DNA from 2 places in the Flintibacter sp. P01028 genome. Region 2 is predicted to be linked to the other one. Evidence: a T-box and tRNA genes for the amino acid it is inferred to sense, from the RefSeq annotation. Region 2 holds a T-box; the other holds one or more tRNA genes.
What was found. The T-box of region 2 lies ahead of ileS (isoleucine--tRNA ligase). A T-box ahead of a tRNA ligase gene usually reads a tRNA of that ligase, here a tRNA-Ile.
Positions count from the first base shown of each region.

Region 1: it encodes a tRNA-Ile, which carries the amino acid that the T-box ahead of ileS (isoleucine--tRNA ligase) is inferred to sense. The anticodon was not compared.

Region 1 is NZ_JBHEVC010000020.1:14-4,240, reverse strand. Features, by position in the region: rRNA gene ACEVJK_RS14340 (16S ribosomal RNA) at 535-2,065, shown strand; tRNA gene ACEVJK_RS14335 (tRNA-Ile) at 2,189-2,265, shown strand; tRNA gene ACEVJK_RS14330 (tRNA-Ala) at 2,291-2,366, shown strand; partial or broken rRNA gene ACEVJK_RS14325 (23S ribosomal RNA) at 2,625-4,227, shown strand, end outside.
Region 2 is NZ_JBHEVC010000007.1:82,690-100,775, reverse strand. Features, by position in the region: gene ACEVJK_RS12210 (ribbon-helix-helix protein, CopG family) at 1-57, shown strand, start outside; gene ACEVJK_RS12205 (macro domain-containing protein) at 103-615, opposite strand; gene ACEVJK_RS12200 (Na+/H+ antiporter NhaC family protein) at 632-1,996, opposite strand; gene ileS (isoleucine--tRNA ligase) at 2,343-5,120, opposite strand; T-box leader at 5,443-5,692, opposite strand; gene glf (UDP-galactopyranose mutase) at 5,873-7,036, shown strand; gene ACEVJK_RS12185 (glycosyltransferase family 2 protein) at 7,132-8,160, shown strand; gene ACEVJK_RS12180 (hypothetical protein) at 8,238-8,390, opposite strand; gene ACEVJK_RS12175 (ribbon-helix-helix domain-containing protein) at 8,524-8,694, shown strand; gene argB (acetylglutamate kinase) at 8,709-11,072, opposite strand; gene ACEVJK_RS12165 (aspartate/glutamate racemase family protein) at 11,181-11,897, opposite strand; gene ACEVJK_RS12160 (ATP-grasp domain-containing protein) at 11,957-13,177, opposite strand; gene ACEVJK_RS12155 (alanine racemase) at 13,238-14,305, opposite strand; gene ACEVJK_RS12150 (hypothetical protein) at 14,518-14,973, opposite strand; gene ACEVJK_RS12145 (GNAT family N-acetyltransferase) at 15,230-15,877, shown strand; gene miaB (tRNA (N6-isopentenyl adenosine(37)-C2)-methylthiotransferase MiaB) at 16,251-17,666, shown strand; gene mutS (DNA mismatch repair protein MutS) at 17,692-18,086, shown strand, end outside.

The DNA.
Region 1 (4,227 bases), on a different contig from region 2:
GGAGGGGAAGATATAGTGTAGGTAAGGAGGGGATAAAAAAAGGGGAAAAAAGTGGGAAAAAAGTGTTGACAAGGGAGGAAGTGTTTGCTAATATAAGCAAGCGCTCTGCGGCAGGGGCAAGCCCTACGGGGGAGCGGAGGGAGCCACACGAGGCGGTCCAGGGGACAGACGAAAAAAGTTTGAAACTGGCGAAAAAAAGTGCTTGACAAAGGCAATGAAGTGTGGTAACCTAATCAAGCTGTCCGCGAGGGCAGCGGCAAGCCACTAAGGGAGCGGCGAATGAGAGGACAAAAGAGTTTGAAAAAGCTCGAAAAAAGTTCTTGACAAAGCGAACTGAATGTGGTAAGATAAAAACCCGCCGCACGAAGCGGCGTGTACCTTGTAAATTAAACAACGTGACAAACGAAAAGCACCAGATATGGATTTGGTTGTTCGAAGACAAGCGAAGCTTGAAACGGATGACCGTAAATTTCTTTGAAGCTTGGAAAAGTTTCAATAATATGATTTGAGGGACTTCGGTTCTTTAAATACCATTTTATTGAGAGTTTGATCCTGGCTCAGGATGAACGCTGGCGGCGTGCTTAACACATGCAAGTCGAACGGAGTGCTCATGACAGAGGATTCGTCCAATGGAGTGAGTTACTTAGTGGCGGACGGGTGAGTAACGCGTGAGTAACCTGCCTTGGAGTGGGGAATAACAGGTGGAAACATCTGCTAATACCGCATGATGCAGTTGGGTCGCATGGCTCTGACTGCCAAAGATTTATCGCTCTGAGATGGACTCGCGTCTGATTAGCTGGTTGGCGGGGTAACGGCCCACCAAGGCGACGATCAGTAGCCGGACTGAGAGGTTGGCCGGCCACATTGGGACTGAGACACGGCCCAGACTCCTACGGGAGGCAGCAGTGGGGAATATTGGGCAATGGGCGCAAGCCTGACCCAGCAACGCCGCGTGAAGGAAGAAGGCTTTCGGGTTGTAAACTTCTTTTCTCAGGGACGAAGCAAGTGACGGTACCTGAGGAATAAGCCACGGCTAACTACGTGCCAGCAGCCGCGGTAATACGTAGGTGGCGAGCGTTATCCGGATTTACTGGGTGTAAAGGGCGTGTAGGCGGGACTGCAAGTCAGATGTGAAAACCATGGGCTCAACCTGTGGCCTGCATTTGAAACTGTAGTTCTTGAGTACTGGAGAGGCAGACGGAATTCCTAGTGTAGCGGTGAAATGCGTAGATATTAGGAGGAACACCAGTGGCGAAGGCGGTCTGCTGGACAGCAACTGACGCTGAGGCGCGAAAGCGTGGGGAGCAAACAGGATTAGATACCCTGGTAGTCCACGCTGTAAACGATGGATACTAGGTGTGGGGGGTCTGACCCCCTCCGTGCCGCAGTTAACACAATAAGTATCCCACCTGGGGAGTACGATCGCAAGGTTGAAACTCAAAGGAATTGACGGGGGCCCGCACAAGCGGTGGAGTATGTGGTTTAATTCGAAGCAACGCGAAGAACCTTACCAGGGCTTGACATCCCGGTGACCGGTGTAGAGATACACCTTCTTCTTCGGAAGCGCCGGTGACAGGTGGTGCATGGTTGTCGTCAGCTCGTGTCGTGAGATGTTGGGTTAAGTCCCGCAACGAGCGCAACCCTTATTGTTAGTTGCTACGCAAGAGCACTCTAGCGAGACTGCCGTTGACAAAACGGAGGAAGGTGGGGACGACGTCAAATCATCATGCCCCTTATGTCCTGGGCCACACACGTACTACAATGGTGGTCAACAGAGGGAAGCAAGACCGCGAGGTGGAGCAAACCCCTAAAAGCCATCCCAGTTCGGATTGCAGGCTGCAACTCGCCTGTATGAAGTTGGAATCGCTAGTAATCGCGGATCAGCATGCCGCGGTGAATACGTTCCCGGGCCTTGTACACACCGCCCGTCACACCATGAGAGTCGGGAACACCCGAAGTCCGTAGCCTAACCGCAAGGGGGGCGCGGCCGAAGGTGGGTTCGATAATTGGGGTGAAGTCGTAACAAGGTAGCCGTATCGGAAGGTGCGGCTGGATCACCTCCTTTCTAAGGAGAGTTCAAAAGCCGACAGGTTTTTGTAACGTCCTAAGGTCAGACGTCTGTGCAAAGTAGGGGTCACGTTGTTTAATTTAGAGGGCGCACGCCGTAAGGGGAGCGGTGGGGGCTCACGGGCCCATAGCTCAGCTGGCTAGAGCGCACGACTGATAATCGTGAGGTCGGTGGTTCGAGTCCACTTGGGCCCACCACCAAAAGCTGAGGGCACCCGGATAAGGGGGTTTAGCTCAGTTGGTAGAGCACCTGCTTTGCAAGCAGGGGGTCACCGGTTCGAGTCCGATAACCTCCACCACAAGATCAAATCGAAGTGTTTACCCAAGAGGGTGAGCATTTCGATCTGACCTTGAAAAGGGTCGGAGAACTGCACCTTGAAAACTGAACAGTGAAGCAAGCAAGAAATTGCGAGCAAGCAACAGAGAGGTAACAAAGTAAAATTTGTGGACTTTTTAAGGAATTAAAAGGGTAACAAATACTACAATGAAACTGAATCTGAGGCCTGCATAATTCTTAATAGAACCAAGAGAACAGCTTGAAAAGGTTGTTCTACGAAGGTCAAGCTAATAAGAGCGCAAGGGGAATGCCTTGGCATCAAGAGCCGAAGAAGGACGTGACAAGCTGCGATAAGCCTGGGGGAGCTGCACATAAGCTTCGATCCCAGGATTTCCGAATGGGGAAACCCGGCAGAGCAATACTCTGTCAGCCTGCGTTGAATCAAATAGGCGTAGGCGGGGAACCGCCTGAACTGAAACATCTAAGTAGGGCGAGGAAGAGAAATCAACAGAGATTCCGCAAGTAGTGGCGAGCGAACGCGGAAGAGGGCAAACCGAAGGATTTATCCTTCGGGGTTGTGGACTGACACAACGGATTGATAGGCTAGCTGAACGGTATGGGAAGGCCGACCACAGCGGGTGATAGTCCCGTAAGCGAAAGCTGAGTCGATTTAGTCAGGATCCAGAGTACCGCAGGACACGTGAAACCCTGTGGGAAACTGGGGGGACCACCCTCCAACCCTAAATACTACTTGATGACCGATAGAGGAGCAGTACCGTGAGGGAAAGGTGAAAAGGACCCCGGGAGGGGAGTGAAAGAGAACCTGAAACCTTGTGCTTACAAGCACTCAAAGCACGTTAAAGTGTGATGAGGTACTTTTTGTAGAACGGTCCGGCGAGTTATTGTACGTGGCAAGCTTAAGGTGTTCAGCACCGGAGGCGAAGCGAGAGCGAGTCTGAATAGGGCGTATAAAGTCGCGTGCAATAGACCCGAAACCAGGTGACCTATCCATGAGCAGGTTGAAGTGGGGGTAAAACCCCATGGAGGACCGAACCGACCCCCGTTGCAATGGTGGCGGATGACTTGTGGATAGCGGAGAAATTCTAATCGAACTTGGAGATAGCTGGTTCTCCCCGAAATAGCTTTAGGGCTAGCGTTAGTTTAGATTACCGGAGGTAAAGCACTGAATGGGCTAGGGGCTGATAAAGTTACTGAACCCTATCAAACTCTGAATGCCGGATAATTGATGACTAGCAGTCAGACTACGTGAGATAAGTCTCGTGGTCAAAAGGGAAACAGCCCAGACCCACAGCTAAGGTCCCAAATATACGCTAAGTGGAAAACGATGTGGAGTTGCGAAAACAACCAGGATGTTGGCTTAGAAGCAGCCACTCATTAAAAGAGTGCGTAATAGCTCACTGGTCGAGTGACTCTGCGCGGAAAATGTAACGGGGCTAAGCGTATAACCGAAGCTTGGGATTGCATCTAATGCAGTGGTAGGGGAGCGTCGAATAAGGGGTGAAGTCGTAGCGGAAGCAGCGGTGGACTTTATTCGAGTGAGAATGCCGGAATGAGTAGCGAGAATTATGTGGGAATCATAATGGCCGAAAATCTAAGGTTTCTTGGGGAAGGTTCGTCCGCCCAAGGTAAGCCGGGAGCTAAGGCGAGGCCGAAAGGCGTAGTCGATGCACATACGGTTGAAATTCCGTAGCCACCGAAACTTAAACCAGAAGGACACTTGGAGCTATCCGAACCCGGGCGTTGGTTGACCCGGGCGAAAGGGACCGAAATCAAGTAGGGAAGTCGGAGAATAACGAGGCGAGAAAAGTTCTGGTGTATGCTAAGGTGCCCGTACCGCAAACCGACACAGGTAGATGAGGAGA
Region 2 (18,086 bases):
GCTCTGATCCTTCGGGTGATGGAGGAGTATCTGAAGAACAGAGAAAGCGAAAAATAGCCTAAAAACAGCGGAAGGACCAATTTATTGGCCCTTCCGCTGTCTTTAGTTCTCTGGACAAAGCTGGCGCAGCACAGCCTGAGCTTGGGCCAGTATCTGGGGGGTGTAGAGGACCAGGGACACATCTAACTCTGGATGTTTGGCTTCAAATTTCAGGATCGCTTTTTCTGCTACTGTGAGGGCCTCCATTCTGGGTAGATGAAAGGCTCCGGAAAAGACCAGGGGGAAGGCCAGAGTTCTGCACCGGCACATCAGGGCTTGCTGCATGGCGTGGCGGTAGCAAGCCTCCATCAGCCGCTTTCCAGTTCGCAGGTCCCCCATCCACTCACCCAGGGCCACATGGATGATATACTTACAGGGAAGACCGAAGGACGGGGTGACTACTGCCGTACCCACAGGACAGCGGCGCAGTTTTTTGCAGGCGGCAGTAAGGGCCCTGGTATCAGCGGCGGCAAAAATGGCATCGCAGATGCCGGGAGACCGACGCAGATCGGGGGAGGCGGCATTGACGATGGCATCTGTCTCTATTTTGGTAATGTCACCAGTGAGTAGTTTCATAGGGTAAGACCTCCTGTCACAGTAAGAATCCGCACAGCAGATAGCCTGCCGCAGCGATGGCGGCGGCCAGCATGGCATAGGGAAACTGGGAAAGGGCGTGGTCCATATTTTCCATTTTACAGCAACTGGAGGTAAGAACGGTGGCGTCGGAGTAAAAGCAGGCGTGGCTGCCTAATACTGCTCCAGATACCACGGCTCCCATAACAACCAGCAGATTGGCGTCCAGAGAAACGGCTAAGGGCAGGATAACGGGGACCACGATAGCGGGGATGCCCCACACACTGCCAGTGGAAAAGTTGAGGGCGGCTACCACCAGGAAGGTAATACAAGGAAAAAATTCTGCGCTCATAAAGGGCTGAACCAAATTAATAATGTAGGGAGCAATGCCGATTTCGTTCATGGCCTCCTGCATGACAAAGGCAAAGTAAATGATGGCCACGGTGGGGATCATATTGCAGAAGCCGTGCATGGCCAAGTCGCAAGCCTTGGACAGGGACATGATCCGCTGGGGGACATACAGGAGCAGGCAGATAGCGATGGCAGCTATGACGGCCAGAAACAGCTCACCCCCCACGATAGCCAGGACGATGAGTACGCCGATGGGAATGACGAAGTTCCATACATTGCCCTGTATATCAGGGGCATCATCCTCGCCCTCCAAGTTCATCAGTTCGCTCTCTGGGGAGTAGACCGCTCCGGTCTTCGCCGCCCGCTGGTAGGCCGCCCGCATCTTGCCCATAGGTGGGATGACGGACAGGGCGAACAGGGGCACGATGACCACAGCGGCGATAGCATAAAACACAAAGGGAATGACCCGGTAAAAGGTAGAGATGCCGCTCCCGTAGCCCAGCTCTGGGACGCCGGCCTCAGCAAAGAAAAGACCGGAAAAGAATACCGCCCAAGTGGAGAAGGGAAGCAGAGCGCAGACCGGGGCGCCGGTGGAGTCGATAACATAGGAGAGGGCCTCCCTGGGGATACGGTGTTTGTCCGTTTCCTTTTTCATGCAGATGGATAGAGTCATGATGTTGAGATAGTCGTCTACAAAAATCAGGATGCCCATAATCCAAGTGATAATCAGTGTGCTTTTTGGCCCACGGCACAGCTTGTCCAGTATTTTGGAAAAGCCCATGGTGCCGTGGGAGGCCCCCAGGAGGGCAATGAGGCTGCCAAACAGTAGACAAACCATAAATACCCACTGGTGGTCATAGCTGGTGGCCACCCGGAAAAAGGCGTCCATCCAGCCGAAGATAAATTTGGGTCCATCAATGATCAGATAGGCAACCAGGGTACCCGCGATTAGGGGCTCCAGAGTTCGTCGGGTTTTTAATGCGATAGCCACCACTGTTACGATGGGCAGCAGGGTCAAGATGCCGTGATCCATATGAGGTACCTCCCTCTGTTTGGCACAAGTATAGTGTCAGAGGGATTAAGGAGGGCAAAGAGTTTGTCCGGAGGCATTAAAATAAAATAAGGAGGCGCCTGTGGAGTGAAGGGAAGGACTAGGGCAGTCCGATGATACGGCCGGTGTTATGGCGTAGCGGTGGATGATTGGGGTCTCCTGAGGGGAGAGTACGACTTGGGCGGAATAGACTCATGGACAAAAGAAAAAAGTTGCCTGGACATCCGTCCAGGCAACTTTTTTCTTTCCAGTTCCATTGCGCTTCCTGCGTGAAGCGATCATTATTTGAAGGTGCGGCGCAGAAGAACGAATCGAGAGGGGGTGGCTGTTAAAGCGCCTCAAAAGAGGTAGACTTTGCGATGACGCCTGCGCATCTGGGGCAGAGTGTGGGATGAGCCATATCGGCACCCACCAGGGGATGGTGCTTCCAGCAGCGCTCACACTTCTGACCGGCGGCCTCGGACACAGAGACAGCCAGCTCGCCGCCCACCGTGATCTCCACCTGGGAAACGATGAACAGGTCGGCCAGGAGGGCGCTGTCCATCTCGGCCAGGAAGGCGTCCTCGGACGGGACGGTGAGGGCCACGTCGGCCTCTAGGCTCTTACCGATCTTCTTCCCGTTCCGGGCTGCCTCCAGAGCGACGTTGACCGCGTCCCGGACGGCAATGATCTTATCCCACTGGGCCATCTGCTCCTGGGTGAGGGCATAGTCGGCAAAGGGCTTGTTCATCTCGTTGAGAAGCACGTTCCGGCCGTCGTCCTCCGCCCGGTGGGGCATGGCCAGCCAGATCTCGTCGCAGGTGAAGGCCAGGATGGGGGCAAACAGCTTGGTCATGGTGTCCAGGATAAGGAACAGGGCGGTCTGGGCGGAGCGGCGCTCCAGGCTGTCCTTGCCCTCGCAGTACAGCCGGTCCTTGATGATGTCCAGATAGAAGGAGGACAGCTCCACCACGCAGAAGTCATTGATGGCGTGGGACACCACATGGAACTCGTACTCATCATAGGCGGCGAAGCACTTTTCAATGAGCTGGTTCAGCTTGGTAACGGCCCAGCGGTCCAGCTCCAGCATCTCCCCAGGCTGGACCAGGCAGTTGGGGTCAAACCCATCCAGGTTGCCCAGGCAGTAGCGGGCGGTGTTGCGGAACTTCAGATAATTCTGACTGAGCTGCTTGAAGATATTGTCCGAGCAGCGCACGTCCACATGGTAGTCGGCGGAGCCGGCCCACAGGCGAATCAGGTCGGCGCCGTACTTCTTAAAGATGTCGGCGGGGTCCACGCCGTTGCCCAAAGATTTGTGCATGGCCTTACCCTCGCCATCCACGGTCCAGCCGTGGGTGACGCACTCCTTAAAGGGAGCGCCCTGGCCCAGAGCGCCCACGGCGGTGAGCAGGCTGGACTGGAACCATCCCCGGTACTGGTCCAGGCCCTCCATATAGACGGTGGCGGGCCAGAAGCCCTGGTCCTTCTTCATGGAGGCGTAGTGGGTGGAGCCGGAGTCGAACCACCCGTCCAGAGTGTCCTCCTCCTTGGTAAAGCCTGCTTTGCTCCCACAGTGGGGACAGGAGAAGCCGGCAGGCAGAATGTCAGCGGCCTCCATCTCGTACCAGGCGTTAGAGCCCTTCTCACCAAAGAGCTTGGACACGGGGGAGATGGTGTCGTCGTTGCAGATGGGCTTGCCGCAGTCCTGACAGTAGAACACGGGGATGGGCAGACCCCAGCGGCGCTGGCGGCTGATGCACCAGTCGGCCCGCTCCCGGATCATGGACTTCATCCGGTCAATGCCCCAGCCAGGGATCCACCGCACGTCGTCGCAGGCGGCCACGGCCTGCTCCTTGAAGGCGTCTACAGAGCAGAACCACTGGGGGGTAGCCCGGAAAATGATGGGATTCTTGCAGCGCCAGCAGTGGGGGTAGGAGTGGACGATGTCCTCGCTGGCGAAGAGGGCGCCGCTCTCCTTCATATCGGCCAGAATGACGGGATTGGACTCCTCGGTCTTCATGCCGGCGTATTTTCCAGCGTAATCGGTGTGGCGGCCCCGGTCGTCCACGGGCACCACCATCTCGATTTTGTAGCGTTTGCAGGTCTCGTAGTCGTCTGCGCCAAAGCCGGGGGCGGTGTGAACACAGCCGGTGCCTGAGTCCATAGTGACATACTCGGCGGTGCAGAGCTGGCTGGTCTTGTCCAGGAAGGGATGCTGGGCCAGCATATACTCAAAGTCAGCGCCCTTGAACTGCTTGACGATCTCATAATTCTCAAAGCCGCCGATCTTCATCACCTTGGCGCACAGGGCCTCGGCCATAATATACATTTCGCCGTTGTCCGCCTTTACCAGCACATAGCTCTCCCGGGGGTGAACAGCGATGGCCAGGTTGCCGGGCAGGGTCCAGATGGTGGTGGTCCAGATCACAAAGTACATTTTGGACAGATCGCCGTACTGACTGAGCTTGCCCAGATCGTCCCTGACCTGGAATTTGACATATACGGTGGTACAGGGGTCGTCCTGATACTCGATCTCCGCTTCGGCCAGGGCGGTCTCATCCTTGGGGCACCAGTACACAGGCTTCAGGCCCTTATAGATGTAGCCTTTCTTGTACATCTCGCCAAAAACCTTGACCTCCTCTGCCTCGAAGCCGGGGTCCATTGTGAGGTAGGGGTTCTCCCAGTCCCCCACCACGCCCAGCCGCTTAAAGCCCTCCCGCTGGATATTCACATACTTCTGGGCGTAGTCGTGACAGGCGGTGCGGAATTCGGGGACGCTCATCTGCTTGCGGTTGAGTTTCTGCTCCTTGATGATAGCGGACTCGATGGGCATACCGTGGTTGTCCCAGCCGGGGATATAGGGGGTGTAGCGGCCCCGCATGGCCGCGGCCCGGACCATGAAGTCCTTGATGGACTTGTTCAGAGCGTGGCCCATATGCAGATTGCCGTTGGAGAAGGGAGGGCCGTCGTGCAGGGAGAACAGGGGCTTGCCCTCGTTCTTCTTCAGCAGCTCGTGATACAGGTCCAGCTTCTCCCAGCCCTCCAGCATACCGGGCTCCCGGGCGGGCAGTCCGGCCCGCATGGGGAAATCGGTCTTGGGCAGGTTGATGGTCTTGTTGTAGTCCATTGGTTTGCTTCCTCCTATTTCAGGTCTTTTTTAGACTTTTCTATCAGATTACATAGGAATGTGACTAAGCCGCAGTGCCGGCAGAGCATCGTATGGGGAAATTGGGGAAACGGGTCCCGGGTAAACATACTGGTGGTATCGTCACCGTGGGGCCCCAGCTCCACCACGTCCGTCGGACCGCGGAAAAACCGTAATTCCTGTTGAGTCCAGAAGGGGTATTTTTAGGTGTGCATCGTCCCCTCCTCCATAGGGCGTCCACATTGGGGGCAGTTCATAGAAGCCGCTCCTTTCAAAAAAGAAAACGCCTCTGTCCCCCGAAAGAGACAAAGGCGAAACATCCTCTGCGGTACCACTCTTCTTGCCGTGGGAAAAGACCACGGCCACTCAAGCCTGCCTGGTAACGGGGGCGTCCGGAGGCGCTTACTGTCAGGGAAGCCTGATCCCACAGCGCTTCCCGGTTCGGCCCTCTGCTCCAAGGTGATTTTCCCCTCCCCCTCCTGTCCGCCTCGCACCGGACCGGCGGCTCTCTGTACCATTCAGGGGTGGATACTCGTCCTTTTCATCGCGTGTTTCTATATGCAGTTGATATCTTATCTGCTTTTTCGGGGAATGTCAAGGGGGATGGAACAGCATATTACGCTTATTTTATCCAATCTTCAAGGAATTTTAATTTCCTTTTCCGGGAAAGTGTGATATGATACAAAGGAACATCTATAACGGCCAGCAGGCCGGAAAATGAGGTGGGATCGAGCTTGGAGGAGAAATTTGACGTTCTGGCCGTGGGAGCGGGCTATGCCGGCGCCGTGGCCGCCCGCGCTTTGGCGGATCAGGGGAAACGGGTCCTGGTGCTGGAGCGGAGGGACCACATTGGCGGCAATGCCTATGACCGTCCGGACCAGGCGGGGGTGCTGATCCACCAATACGGCCCCCATATCTTCCACACCAATGACAAACAGGTCTTTGACTGGCTTTCCCGGTTCACCCGGTGGCGGGACTACCAGCACCGGGTGGTGGCCAATATCCCGGACGGCCGGGGCGGACGGATAACCTATCCGGTGCCCTTCAACCTGACCTCCCTGGAAACGGCCTTCGGTCCGGAGGAGGGGAGACGGCTGGGGGATAAGCTGACCGCCGCCTATGGAGCGGAGAAAAAGGTCACCATTCTGGAACTGCGGCAAAATCAGGACCCGTCAATCGCCGCCCTGGCGGATTATGTGTACGAGCACGTCTTTGTCCACTACACCATGAAGCAGTGGGGCCAGAGGCCGGAGGACATTGACCCAAATACCACCGCCCGGGTGCCCGTGTTCCTGTCCAGGGACGACCGCTATTTTCAGGATACATACCAGGGGATGCCTTTGGAGGGCTATACCCCCATGTTTGAAAGGATGCTGGACCATCCCAGCATCACCGTGGAGCTGGGGACGGACGCCCTGGGTCGGTTGGACCTGTCCGGTAACACACTGAAGGTAGACGGCGCCCCCTTTGACGGCCAGGTTATCTACACCGGCCAGGCGGACGAGCTGTTTGGCTTCCGGTTCGGCCCCCTCCCCTACCGCACGCTGGATTTTGCCTTCGAAACGCTGGAGCAGGACGACTTCCAGGGGTACGGCACAGTCAATTACACAGTGGACGAGGACTTTACCCGCATCACTGAGTTCAAACACCTGACCGGCCAGGCGGCGCCCGGCGTGACTACGATTGTAAAGGAATATTCCAAGGCGTATACCGGGGAGAGGGGCGAGATCCCCTATTATGCTATCATCAACCCGGAGAACAACGCCCTATACGCGAAATACAGGGCGGAGGCGGACCGGTTCTCCAACCTCCATCTGCTGGGCCGTCTGGCCGAATACAAATACTATAACATGGACGCGATTGCCGGGAAAGCACTGGAGCTGGCAGAAAAACTCTAGCCAATTCGGAGCCCGGCGGGGCGACTGAGAGGCTAAAAGCGCGGCGGGAACTTGGTTCCTGCTGAGGAAATCCACGTACAATGGGAGAGAAAGACATGGAAAAGCTCATTACTTTCGCGGTCCCCTGCTATAACTCGGCGGCCTATATGGAGCACTGTGTGGACACACTGCTCCAGGGAGGGGACGATATTGAGATCATCCTGGTGGACGACGGCTCCACCAAGGATGAGACCCCGGCCATCTGTGACCGTTACCAGGAGCGGTATCCCGGTATTGTCCGGGCCATCCACCAGGAGAACGGCGGTCATGGAGAGGGAGTCAACCAGGGCATCCGAAACGCCCAGGGCGTCTACTATAAAGTAGTGGACTCGGACGACTGGGTGGACGTGGACGCGCTGAAAAAGGTGCTGGACAAGCTGCGGCAGTTCCAGCGGGACGAAAAGCCCATCGATATGATGATCGCCAACTATGTCTATGAGCATGTGGAGGACAACACCCAAAAGGTAGTGAACTACCGGAACGTATTTCCCGTGGGCCGGGTCTTTGGCTGGGAGCAGATCGGGCGGTTCCGTCCCTCCCAGTATCTGCTGATGCACAGCGTCATCTACCGCACCCAGCTGCTGCGGGACTGCGGGCTGGAGCTGCCCAAACACACCTTCTATGTGGACAATATCTTTGTCTATCAGCCCCTGCCGGCGGTGAAGAATATGTACTACATGGATGTGGACCTGTACCGCTACTTTATCGGTCGGGCGGACCAGTCGGTCAACGAGAAGGTGATGGTCACACGGGTGGACCAGCAGCTGCGGGTCACCTATCACATGATCGGCTCTCACGATCTGCGCCAGGTCAGCGCCCAGCACAAGAAGCTGGGCCGCTATATGTTCAACTACCTGGCCATGATGATGGCTATTTCCTCCATTTTCCTGATTATCGACAATTCCCCCGAAGCACTGGGTAAGCGGACCCAGTTGTGGGAGTACCTGCGGACGGTGGACAGCGCGGTGTACCACAAGATGAAGTACCGGGCGGTCTCCGCCTTTACCGCCTTCCCCGGCTACCAGGGGCGGCGGCTGTCGGTGGGGCTCTACCGGCTGGCCCGGAAGATTTATAAGTTCAATTAAAGAGCGCGGGGCCGCCCATGGCTGTCATGGGCGGCCCCGCCGGCAATATGGGGCAGTCCTCTCCCCCGCGCCCCGCCTCACTCCTCTGGTGGAAGCCGGCGGATGTGTTCCCGCAGGAGCTTTCGGATGTAGCTGGGGACAGAGCGGCAGTCCCGGTCCGCCAGATCCTTCAGGGCGGTGTAGAGCTCCTGGGACATTCGGACGGATACAGTTTTGTATGATTGTTCCATAGTATCACCTCAAGCAAACGATACCATATAGTTACCATGAAGTCAATATATGGACACTACTTGACGGTGAAAAAAATTACTGTTACCCTAATGACAGTAGATAGTAACTATATAGTACATAGGTGATGCGATTATGGGAGAAGCAGTATTGGTCAATCGAAAAAAACTCATCACATCCCTTGCCAATGAGCTGGTAGAGCCCTTTGACAAGCTGTCTAAAAAGACAAGGGTCCCCAAATCCCGCCTGATTGACGAGGCTGTGGAGGACTTGTTGAAAAAATATGAAAAAAGGATGGCCGAGTAGGCCATCCTTTTTGTTTATCCTGTGATCGTCGTTCCAGAGGCCCGCTGGCCCAGCATATGGAGTAGCAGGGAGTGCTCCACCCGGCCGTCCAAAATGGACACCTGGCCCACTCCGGCCCGAATGGCGTGGATGCAGCCCCGCACCTTGGGCACCATGCCCCCGGCGATGAGGCCCGTGTCGATGAGCTCCTCCGCCCGCTTGACGTCCATGTGGTCCACGGCGGTCTTGCTGTTGTGGCTGTCGATCAGGATGCCCCCCACGTCGGTGAGAAAAACCAGGCTCTCCGCCCCCAGAGCCTCGGCCACCGCCCGGGCGGCGTCGTCAGCGTTGCAGTTCAGGCCGTCGCCGTCTTCTCCCAGGGCGATGGGAGAGACCACGGGCACAAAATCCCCATCCAGCAGGGTGGTCAGCACTCTGGGGTCTACACGGGTGATGCTTCCCACCCGCCCCAGAGCCGGGTCCTTGACCACGGCGGTGATGAGCCCGCCGTCCTTGCCCGAAATGCCCACACCGGAGACCTCTAACCGGGCCAGGTCCCGGACGATGGCCTTGTTCACCTGGGCGGACAGGGCCATCTCCGCCGCCTCCAGGGCGGCCTCGTCAGTGACCCGGTAGCCGTTCTCAAAGCGGGTGGGCACCTGCAGCTTGTCCAGCAGGGCAGTAATGTGCTTTCCGCCCCCGTGGACCAGCACCACCCGCATACCCACCATCCGAAGGGCGGCCACATCTTGGAGGGTGGTGTCCAGGGCGGCCTCCGCCCCAATGGCGGAGCCACCGTACTTGACCACTACGGTCTTCCCCTCATGCCGATTCAGAATGGGCAGGATGGACAGCAGATTGCGTACCTTTTCCATGCCGTCCAGACCATGCTGGACATCGTACTCCCGCAGGAAAGCCTGGACATAATCCACGTCAGAGGGGGTGTCCACATACTCATTCCCCCGCTTCTGGCGGGTCTCCGCCCCCTTTCCAGTGATGAGCAGGACGGAGGGGACATGACAGCCCAGGACAGCCTGACGGATAGCCTCCCCCCGGTTGGGCTCAATGGACCACTCGCAGTTCTGTCCGGCCACATAGGAGGCGATCTCCCGGCAGATGTCCAGGGTGTCCTCCTCTCCGCTGTCCTCCTCGGTGAGGACCACCAGATCGGAGTATTTGCCCGAAATCTCCCCCAGGTCCTTCCGCCGGTCCAGGGCCTTTTTCCCCGGACAGCCAAAGACGGTGACGATCCGCCGGCCGGGATATTCCGCCTGGACAGAGCGGAACAGCGTTTCGAAGCTCATTCGGTTGTGGGCATAGTCTACGATGGCGGTGACCGTTTCATCAGCATTAGAGTAAATCTCCATCCGGCCGGGGACCCGGGCCTTCATCAGCCCCACATAGACACACCGCTCCGGGATGTTCAGCGCCTCGCACACGGCGATGGCGGCCAGCGCGTTCTCCACGTTGAACAGGCCGGGCATAGTCAGCCGAAATTCCCGCAGATAGCGCCGGGTGCGGACCCGGAACAGAATGTCGTTCCCCCGCTTGCGGACCTGGGAGGCGTAGACATCCGCCTCCTGATCCTTCTGAGAAAAGGTGAACAAGGGCCTGCCCGCCGCCCGGGCCGCCTCTAGCACCCGGTCGGCGTAGTCGCAGTCCAGGTTGACGCAGTTGACAGCCCCTTGGGAAAAAATTTTCAGCTTGGAGGAGAAGTAGTCCTCAAAGTCCGGGTGCTCAATGGGTGAGATGTGGTCAAGGCCGATGTTGAGAAAGCAGGCGGCGGCGAACTCGGTACACAGAGTCCGGTGGTATTTCAGGGCCTGGCTGGATACCTCCATGGTGAGATACTCCATCCCCGCTTCCACCCCGTGGGCAAAGTGGCGTTGGAGCTCCAGCGGTTCGGGTGTGGTGAGGTGGGACTCGAACCGCTCCACCCCGTCATAGGTGTCAATGGAGGAGATGATGCCGCTCTCCGGCTTCTCCCGCTCGGCCATATACTCATCCAGGATATATTTCAAATAGTAGGCGGTAGAGGACTTCCCCTTGGTGCCCGTCAGGCCGATGACCTTCAGCTTTCCGGAGGGGTGGCCGTAGAACAGGTCGGCCAGAGGAGCGATGGCCGAGCGCATATCATGGACCTGAAGGCAGGGCAGGCCAGACTGGGGATAGGGGACCTGGCTCACATAGGCCAGCGCCCCTCTCTCCTGGGCCATCTCCAGAAATTCCGGCTTAAAGTGGGCTCCCTTGCAAAGAAACAGGGTGCCGGGGACCACCTCTCGGGAGTCGTAAGACACCAGAGCCACCGGGGCGGTCTGGTCTATTTCCTTGGGAATGGGGGCGGCTAAGAGGCCGGAGCGATCCAGCAGGGCGATGTAGTCCTTCAGAATGTGCGCCATGATGAACACCTCGATTTCAGGGTTGAGAGGGAAGATATTGTGTTTGTCCCAGGCAAACCGATTTTAAGGCGTCCGGCAGGGCCGGACACAAAATCTCTACGCTTCACGCTATTTGATGAAGATGTGCCGCAGGGGCTTGCGGCAGGCCTGGACCGACCGCTCGGCCAGGACGGCCATGGCGTCTGTGTAGAAGGGAGGCAGGTGGTGCCTGTCGGCAAAGACGGACAGCTCGGTGCAGGCCAGCACGCCGCAGTCGCAGCCCTGTTCCTCCAGGTCCCGGTGGATGGCGGCGAACTTCTGGGGGTCCCCGTCCCGACCGGACTTCACATCGTCGTAGATCAGGGACATGACCAGCTTCTGGGCCGGCGGCGTGGGTACTGTCGCCTGAATCCCCACAGCCTCAAATTCCTTTTTGTATAATCCGGACTGAATTGTACCATCCGTAGCGAGAATGCCAGGGCGCTTCAACCCCTGGGAGGCCAGCAGACGGGCGGTTTCCCGTATCATGTGGAGGATGGGCACCCCTACCTGCTCCTGCACCCTGTCCAAAAAGAAGTGCGAGGTGTTGCAGGGGACGGCGATGACGGTACAGCCCGCTCCCTCCAGCAGGCGCGCGTCGGCCAACAGCCGTTGAAAAACAGCCTCCCGTTCCCCCTCGCTGCCTAAAATAGCCTCGGTGCGGTCGGGCATCTGGCTGTCCGAGAGGATCAGGGCGTTGACGTGCTCCTGGTCACAGGAGGCCTCCGTCCGGTCAATGACAAATTGATAAAAGGTATTGGTTGCCTGGGGGCCCATTCCCCCCAGAACGCCTAAACGATATTCCATAAAATCACCATGGTGGGAAGAAGAACAGCAAAAAAGAGGAACCGCAGGTCCTGTGCCGGTCAATCCTCCGCGGGTATCTTGTTATACTGGTCGAACCGCTTGATATTCCCCAGGTGGTTTTTCATCACCCGGAGCCGCCGCTTGAGAGAGCCATCCTTGTCGTAAACCAGGGAGTGGCTGTCCGCCCCGGCTTTAATGAGGGCCCGCATCTCCTGGTGGTACTGCTTTGGGGTGAATTTGAAGGCCACCTTCCGGGGAACCATGCGCCACAGGGAGCGGTTGCGGGTCATCTCAAAGGGCAGGTCCTTCCCCTCCACACGGTCCTGGACGACCATCTTGGCGATGTTGTGGCCCGCCCCGGTGACGTAGTAGTTGCTCCGCCCCTGGCGGCAGTTGATCTCAAAGGCCTTGTACTTCCCGTCCCGGCTGTCGTACTTGATGTCAAAGTTGGAGAAGCCGGTGAAGTGAAGGGCCTCCAGGAGAGTTTTGATTTTCAGCTCTAGGGCCTCGTCGCACTCAGTCAGGATGACGGCGTGGTTTCCGATGCCGTGGGGGGAGTGTTCCTCCAGCAGCACATGGCCCAGGCACATGGTGGTCACCCGGCCGTTCCGGTCGGAGTAGCTGGTCAGCACCCGCATATAGCTGTCATCTCCGGGGATGAACTCCTGAAGGACCATGTGGTCCTGGTAGCCGGCGGCGTATACATGGTCCAGAGCGGCCAGCAGCTCCTCCCAGCTCTGACAGATGTAGACCTTGGCCAAGGAGTGGTCCCCACAGGCCCAGTAGGCCACGCTGTCAGCGGGCTTGGCAATGTAGGGCGGACCCCAGGGGAGCTGAAAGTCGTGGCCCATGGACTTGTCGTAGATAAAGGTGGCCGGGTGATCGATGCCATGCTGGTCGCACAGGGCGTAAAACTTTTCCTTGTTGATGAGGGTGTCCAGCAGGTCTCCGTCAATGTAGGGGGCGATGACGTTGGCCGGCAGGCTGTCCTTACAGTGGGCGGCCAGCTGGACATAGCTGTCCCCGCAGCCCAGCAGGAGGACTTTTTTGTCCGGAAACTCCCTGGCTACCGCCTCTGTGTTCCGGCGGAAGGCCGCCTCGCTCTCGTTGTCGGGGCACACCCGGTAGTCGAGGATGGCGGAGCCGTGGCAGGGGAAGGAGGGATATTTGCCATAGGCCACGCTCCTTACCCCATAGGCCTCATGAAAGGCCCTGGCCACGGAGTACACGTTGATGTCCCCGCCAAAGAGGAGGGGCTGAAATTGTAAAGGATCGGACACTTGATAGGACTCCTTTTTCTCAAGAGTAAAGGGTAAAGAGGGGGCGTGCCAAAAGGCAGGTCAGCGGTACTCAATGACAAAGCCCCTGGCAAACAGAGGGTCCATCTCAAAGACCGCTAAATCCCCATAGGCGCATTTCATGTTGGTTACATCCAGAATAGTCTCGCTGGCACCCACGGGGCCCAGCACCCGGGCGCGCTGCTCTCCGACGCGGACGGTGCGTCTCCGGCTCCGGCGCCACTGGGCCAGCAGGGCGGTCAGGCCGGACTGCCGGGGGCGCTCCACGCCAAAGCCGTTCTGATAGCCCACGGGTAGGACGGCCACTCGGGTAGGCTTTTTCAGCACAAGGGGCTTGTCCGCCCCGATGGTGTGGCCCCTGGGCAGCCAGCGGACCTCGGCCAGAGGGGCTTCCCCATAGCCAACGGTTCGCAATCCGTCGTCCCGGGTCCGTCGGCACCGCCCCAAAATAGCGGAGCCGGCCCGCACGCCGTCCAGCCGGGCGCTGTCGTCGTGGAGCAGAGAGAAGGAGCCGGCGGCATGGACCACTCCGGTCTCAAAGCCGGCGGAATGGATCGTGTCCAGCACCTGGTGGAACTGCTCCAGCTGCTGCTTGGCCTCCGGGTCGTTGGGCTGGGCGGCGTGGAGCTGAGTATAGATGCCAGATAGAGCCACATTGGGGAGAGAGCGATAGGCCAGCAGGATCTTCTCCGGCTCCCCCACCAGAAAGCCTCCAAAGCCCATCCCGGTGTCCACCTGAATGTGGGCCTCCACCACGGTGGAGCGGTTCTCCGCCAGCGCGTTCAGAGCCATCCCGGTGTCCACCGAAGAGATGGTGCACACCGCGTTTAGGTCCACCAGCCGCTCCAGCTCCTCCCGGTCAGTGGTGGAACGGAGCATCAGGATTTCCTCGTCCACAAAGCCGGCCTCGCGCAGCGCCTGGGCCTCGGACACTTCAGACACCGCAAAGTGGCCGATACCCTCGTCCCGGAGAAGCTGGGCCAGGGCCGCGATGCCGGCGCCCCCTCCGTCCCCAGACAGCACGCCATAGATCACCGCCCCGGCGGCCCGCTCCTTGATCACCGCCAGGTTGTTTTTGACCGCCGACTTCTCGATGACTAATTTACGCATATGGATGGCTCCCCTCTATCTCTCCAGGATATATCTTACCCATATTAACGCTTCATTTTACCACTATTTGAAATAAAAGGCAACGGATAGATGGCGCCTCCCCTTTCCCCTTTGGACCGATTTAGGCTTACCTAACAATTCGTTCGTCGAAATGACGAAGGGAGGCATATTCTCAGTTGATAACTGATACATAAGCCGGAATTTCCTTGTTATTATCGCTTTATTTCCATGCAATAAAAGGAAGGCCTATTTGGATGCATTTTATCCGGGGTATTCCAAATATCTGCACTATCAATGTCCTTGATATGTTTTGTGGTAAGATCAGAAATGGATATTGTTCTTCTGTGAACTACAGGGCTGTCCTCAAATTCATAGCAGTCCATCAGCCACACATGCCAGAGCTCTATAGAATCAGTATTTTGCAGCGCGTTTTTTATATATGCAATTATTTGCTTGGCTCTGCCATCGGTATAATTCCATTCCAGATAGACAGCGTTTCTCTTTTCGGTATAGTCCTCAACATCTGTAAAGGTGTACAGGCAATAGTTATCATCCGCGCCGCCATCATGTACTGTGCCATCATCAATATGTATATCCAATGGGTAATCCTGTGAAGGTTCTATTTCAGTCAAAGGATAGTCTGAAGCGATAAATGTACATACACTCATTGGAGATGCCCCCTTAAAATATTCCAATCTGTCCTTTTGGTTTAATTTATCACATTGTTTTGTTTGTATCAATGCTTGGTAAAATCGATGGAGTTAGACTCCATGCATTCAAAAGGAAAAAGGGATAATGGATCTCACCGGGACATCCCTATGGAGAAAAAGGAAGCGGACCTCTGTTGTACGGGGGAAGAAAGCGTGGTAAACTAAACAATACGGGCACGGCCAGACAGCGGCCCGCAGGATCGGAGGAACATCTATGAGAAAAGACATTATTATCCGGAGGGAAACAGAGGACGACCGGCCCAGGGTAGAGGAGATCGTCAGGCGGGCCTTTTATAACTTGTATATTCCCGGAGCCGCGGAGCACTACCTAGTCCACATCATGCGCTCCCACCCGGACTTTATTCAGGAGCTGGACCTAGTGCTGGAGCTGGAGGGACAGGTCATCGGAGCGATCATGTACACCAGAGCCCACTTGGTGGACGAGCGTGGGAAGGAGCGGGAGATCCTCACCTTTGGTCCGGTATGCGTTTTGCCGGAGTATCAGCGCATGGGGTACGGAAAGAGGCTGATGGAGGCATCCTTCCAAAAGGCGGTGGAGATGGGCTACGACACCATTGTAATCTTCGGCGCACCGGGCAACTATGTGAGCCGGGGCTTTAAGAGCTGCAAGAGGTACAACGTCTGCCTGGAGAACGGCTCCTTCCCGGCGGCCATGCTGGTAAAGGAGCTGGTCCCCGGCTCCCTGGACGGCAGGAAGTGGGTGTACCGCCAGAGTCCCGTCTTTGAGTTTAGCGAGGAGGAGGCCCTGGCCTATGACGACACCCTGGAGCCCCTGGAGAAAAAGGAACTGCCCTGCCAAGAGGAGTTCTATATCCTAAGCAGCGCGATGCTGCCGGAATAGACCGATATAAAAAAGCAGGCAGCTCGTCGAAAAAGTAGAAATACCCCAAATTTTGTGTAAGAGCCTCGCGGAGTTCCATCGTCCGCAGACGACAGAATGAAATTTGTTTTTCCGAGGATATGCGCCTGGAAAAAACACTTCTCAGCCTGCAAGTGTGCGAGCACAGCGAGTGCGACGCAGCAGGCTGCAGGTCTTCGAAAGAAATGTTTGCGTTTTGGAGAGGGCCTGTTGACTTTGTCGAAAGGCCTGAGAGGGGGCGCCAGATCGGCGCCCCCTCCTTCTTGTGTTTCCGCTCAATAAATGCTATAATATAATGATTCAGTATGTGCGCCCGAAACAGGGCGGCAAATACCCCTGTATCGGGAGGAACAACATGGAAAAGACCACTACGATCATCCCCCAGGGCGACGTAGAGCGCCAGCTTTGGTACTGCGAACAGGTCGCCGCCGTCACCGCCCAGTGGCCGGAGCGGCCTCTGGCCTTTGTGGACACCTATGGCTGCCAGCAGAACGAGGCGGACAGCGAGCGCATCCGGGGCTATCTGAAAAAGATGGGCTTCGGCTTTACGGACGACGAGGAGCGGGCCCGGATCATCGTCATCAACACCTGCGCCATCCGGGAACACGCCGAGCAGCGGGTGCTGGGCAACGTGGGCGCGCTGGTCCATGTGAAGCGCCGCCACCCGGAGCAGCTGATCTGCCTGTGCGGCTGTATGATGCAGGAGCCTCATGTGGCTGAAAAGATACGCCAGTCCTACCGCCATGTGGACCTGGTCTTTGGCCCCCACGCACTGTGGAAGTTTCCGGAGATGATCTACACCCTGCTGACCCAGCGGGGCCGCATCTTCTCCAACGCTGACGAGGCGGGTTCCATCGCTGAGGGCATTCCGGTAGTCCGCCAGGATAAGGTGAAGGCATGGGTGTCCATCATGTACGGGTGCAACAACTTCTGCTCCTACTGTATTGTGCCATATGTCAGGGGGCGGGAGCGGTCCCGGAGGCCGGAGGATATCCTACGGGAGGTGGAGGAGCTGGCGCGGGAGGGCTATAAGGACATCACCCTGCTGGGTCAGAATGTGAACTCCTACGGCAAGGATTTGGAGGAGCCGATGGATTTCGCCGACCTGCTGGAGCGGGTCAACGCTATCCCTGGGGAGTTTCTCATCCGCTTCATGACCTCTCACCCCAAGGACGCCACCCACAAGCTGTTTGAAACCATGGCTCGGTGTGAGAAGGTGGCCCCCGTCCTCCACCTGCCCTTCCAGGCGGGAAATGACCGGGTGCTGAAGGTGATGAACCGGAGGCATACCAGAGAGCAGTATTTAGAAAAGATTCGGGACCTAAAGTCCCTGATTCCCGATATCGTACTGACCTCCGACATCATCGTGGGCTTCCCTGGGGAGACCACCGAGGAGTTTGAGGACACCTTGAAGGTGCTGGAGGAGGTCCGCTTTGACGCCCTGTTCACCTTCATTTTTTCCCCCCGGGTGGGGACCCCGGCGGCCAACATGGACGATCCCATGCCCCGGGAGGAGAAGCTGGTCAACTTCAACCGGCTGACCGCCCTTCAGGACGCCATCTCCGAGGAGAAGCACCGGGCCTATGTCGGCAGGACCGTGCGCTGTCTGCTGGACGGACTGTCCGACGACGAGCGGTACGACCTTACCGCCCGCACCCCCGGAAACCGCCTGGTCCGAGTGGTGGGCGGCAGATCCGCCCTGGGCCAGTTCCGGGATGTGAAGATCACCGACGCCAACAAGTGGTCCCTGTTTGGGGAGCTGATTGAGTAGAGAGAGAAGAAAGTAGGTGCCCCCTATGCCGGCAGAAACCACCCCCATGATGCAGCAATACCTGGATATCAAGGCCCAGAACCCGGACTCCATCCTGTTTTTCCGGCTGGGCGACTTCTACGAGATGTTCAACGAGGACGCCAAGCTGGTGTCCAAGGAGCTGGACCTGACGCTGACCACCCGGGACCGGAACAAGCCCCCGGAGGAGCGCACCCCCATGTGCGGGGTCCCCTATCACTCCTGTGACAGCTATATCGCCCGGCTCATCGCCAAGGGCTACAAGGTGGCCATCTGCGAGCAGACCGAGGACCCGGCTCTGGCCAAGGGCCTGGTAGACCGAGAGATCATCCGGGTTATCACTCCGGGCACCGTCATCGCCTCCTCCATGCTGGAGGAGGGGAAAAACAACTACATCTGCGC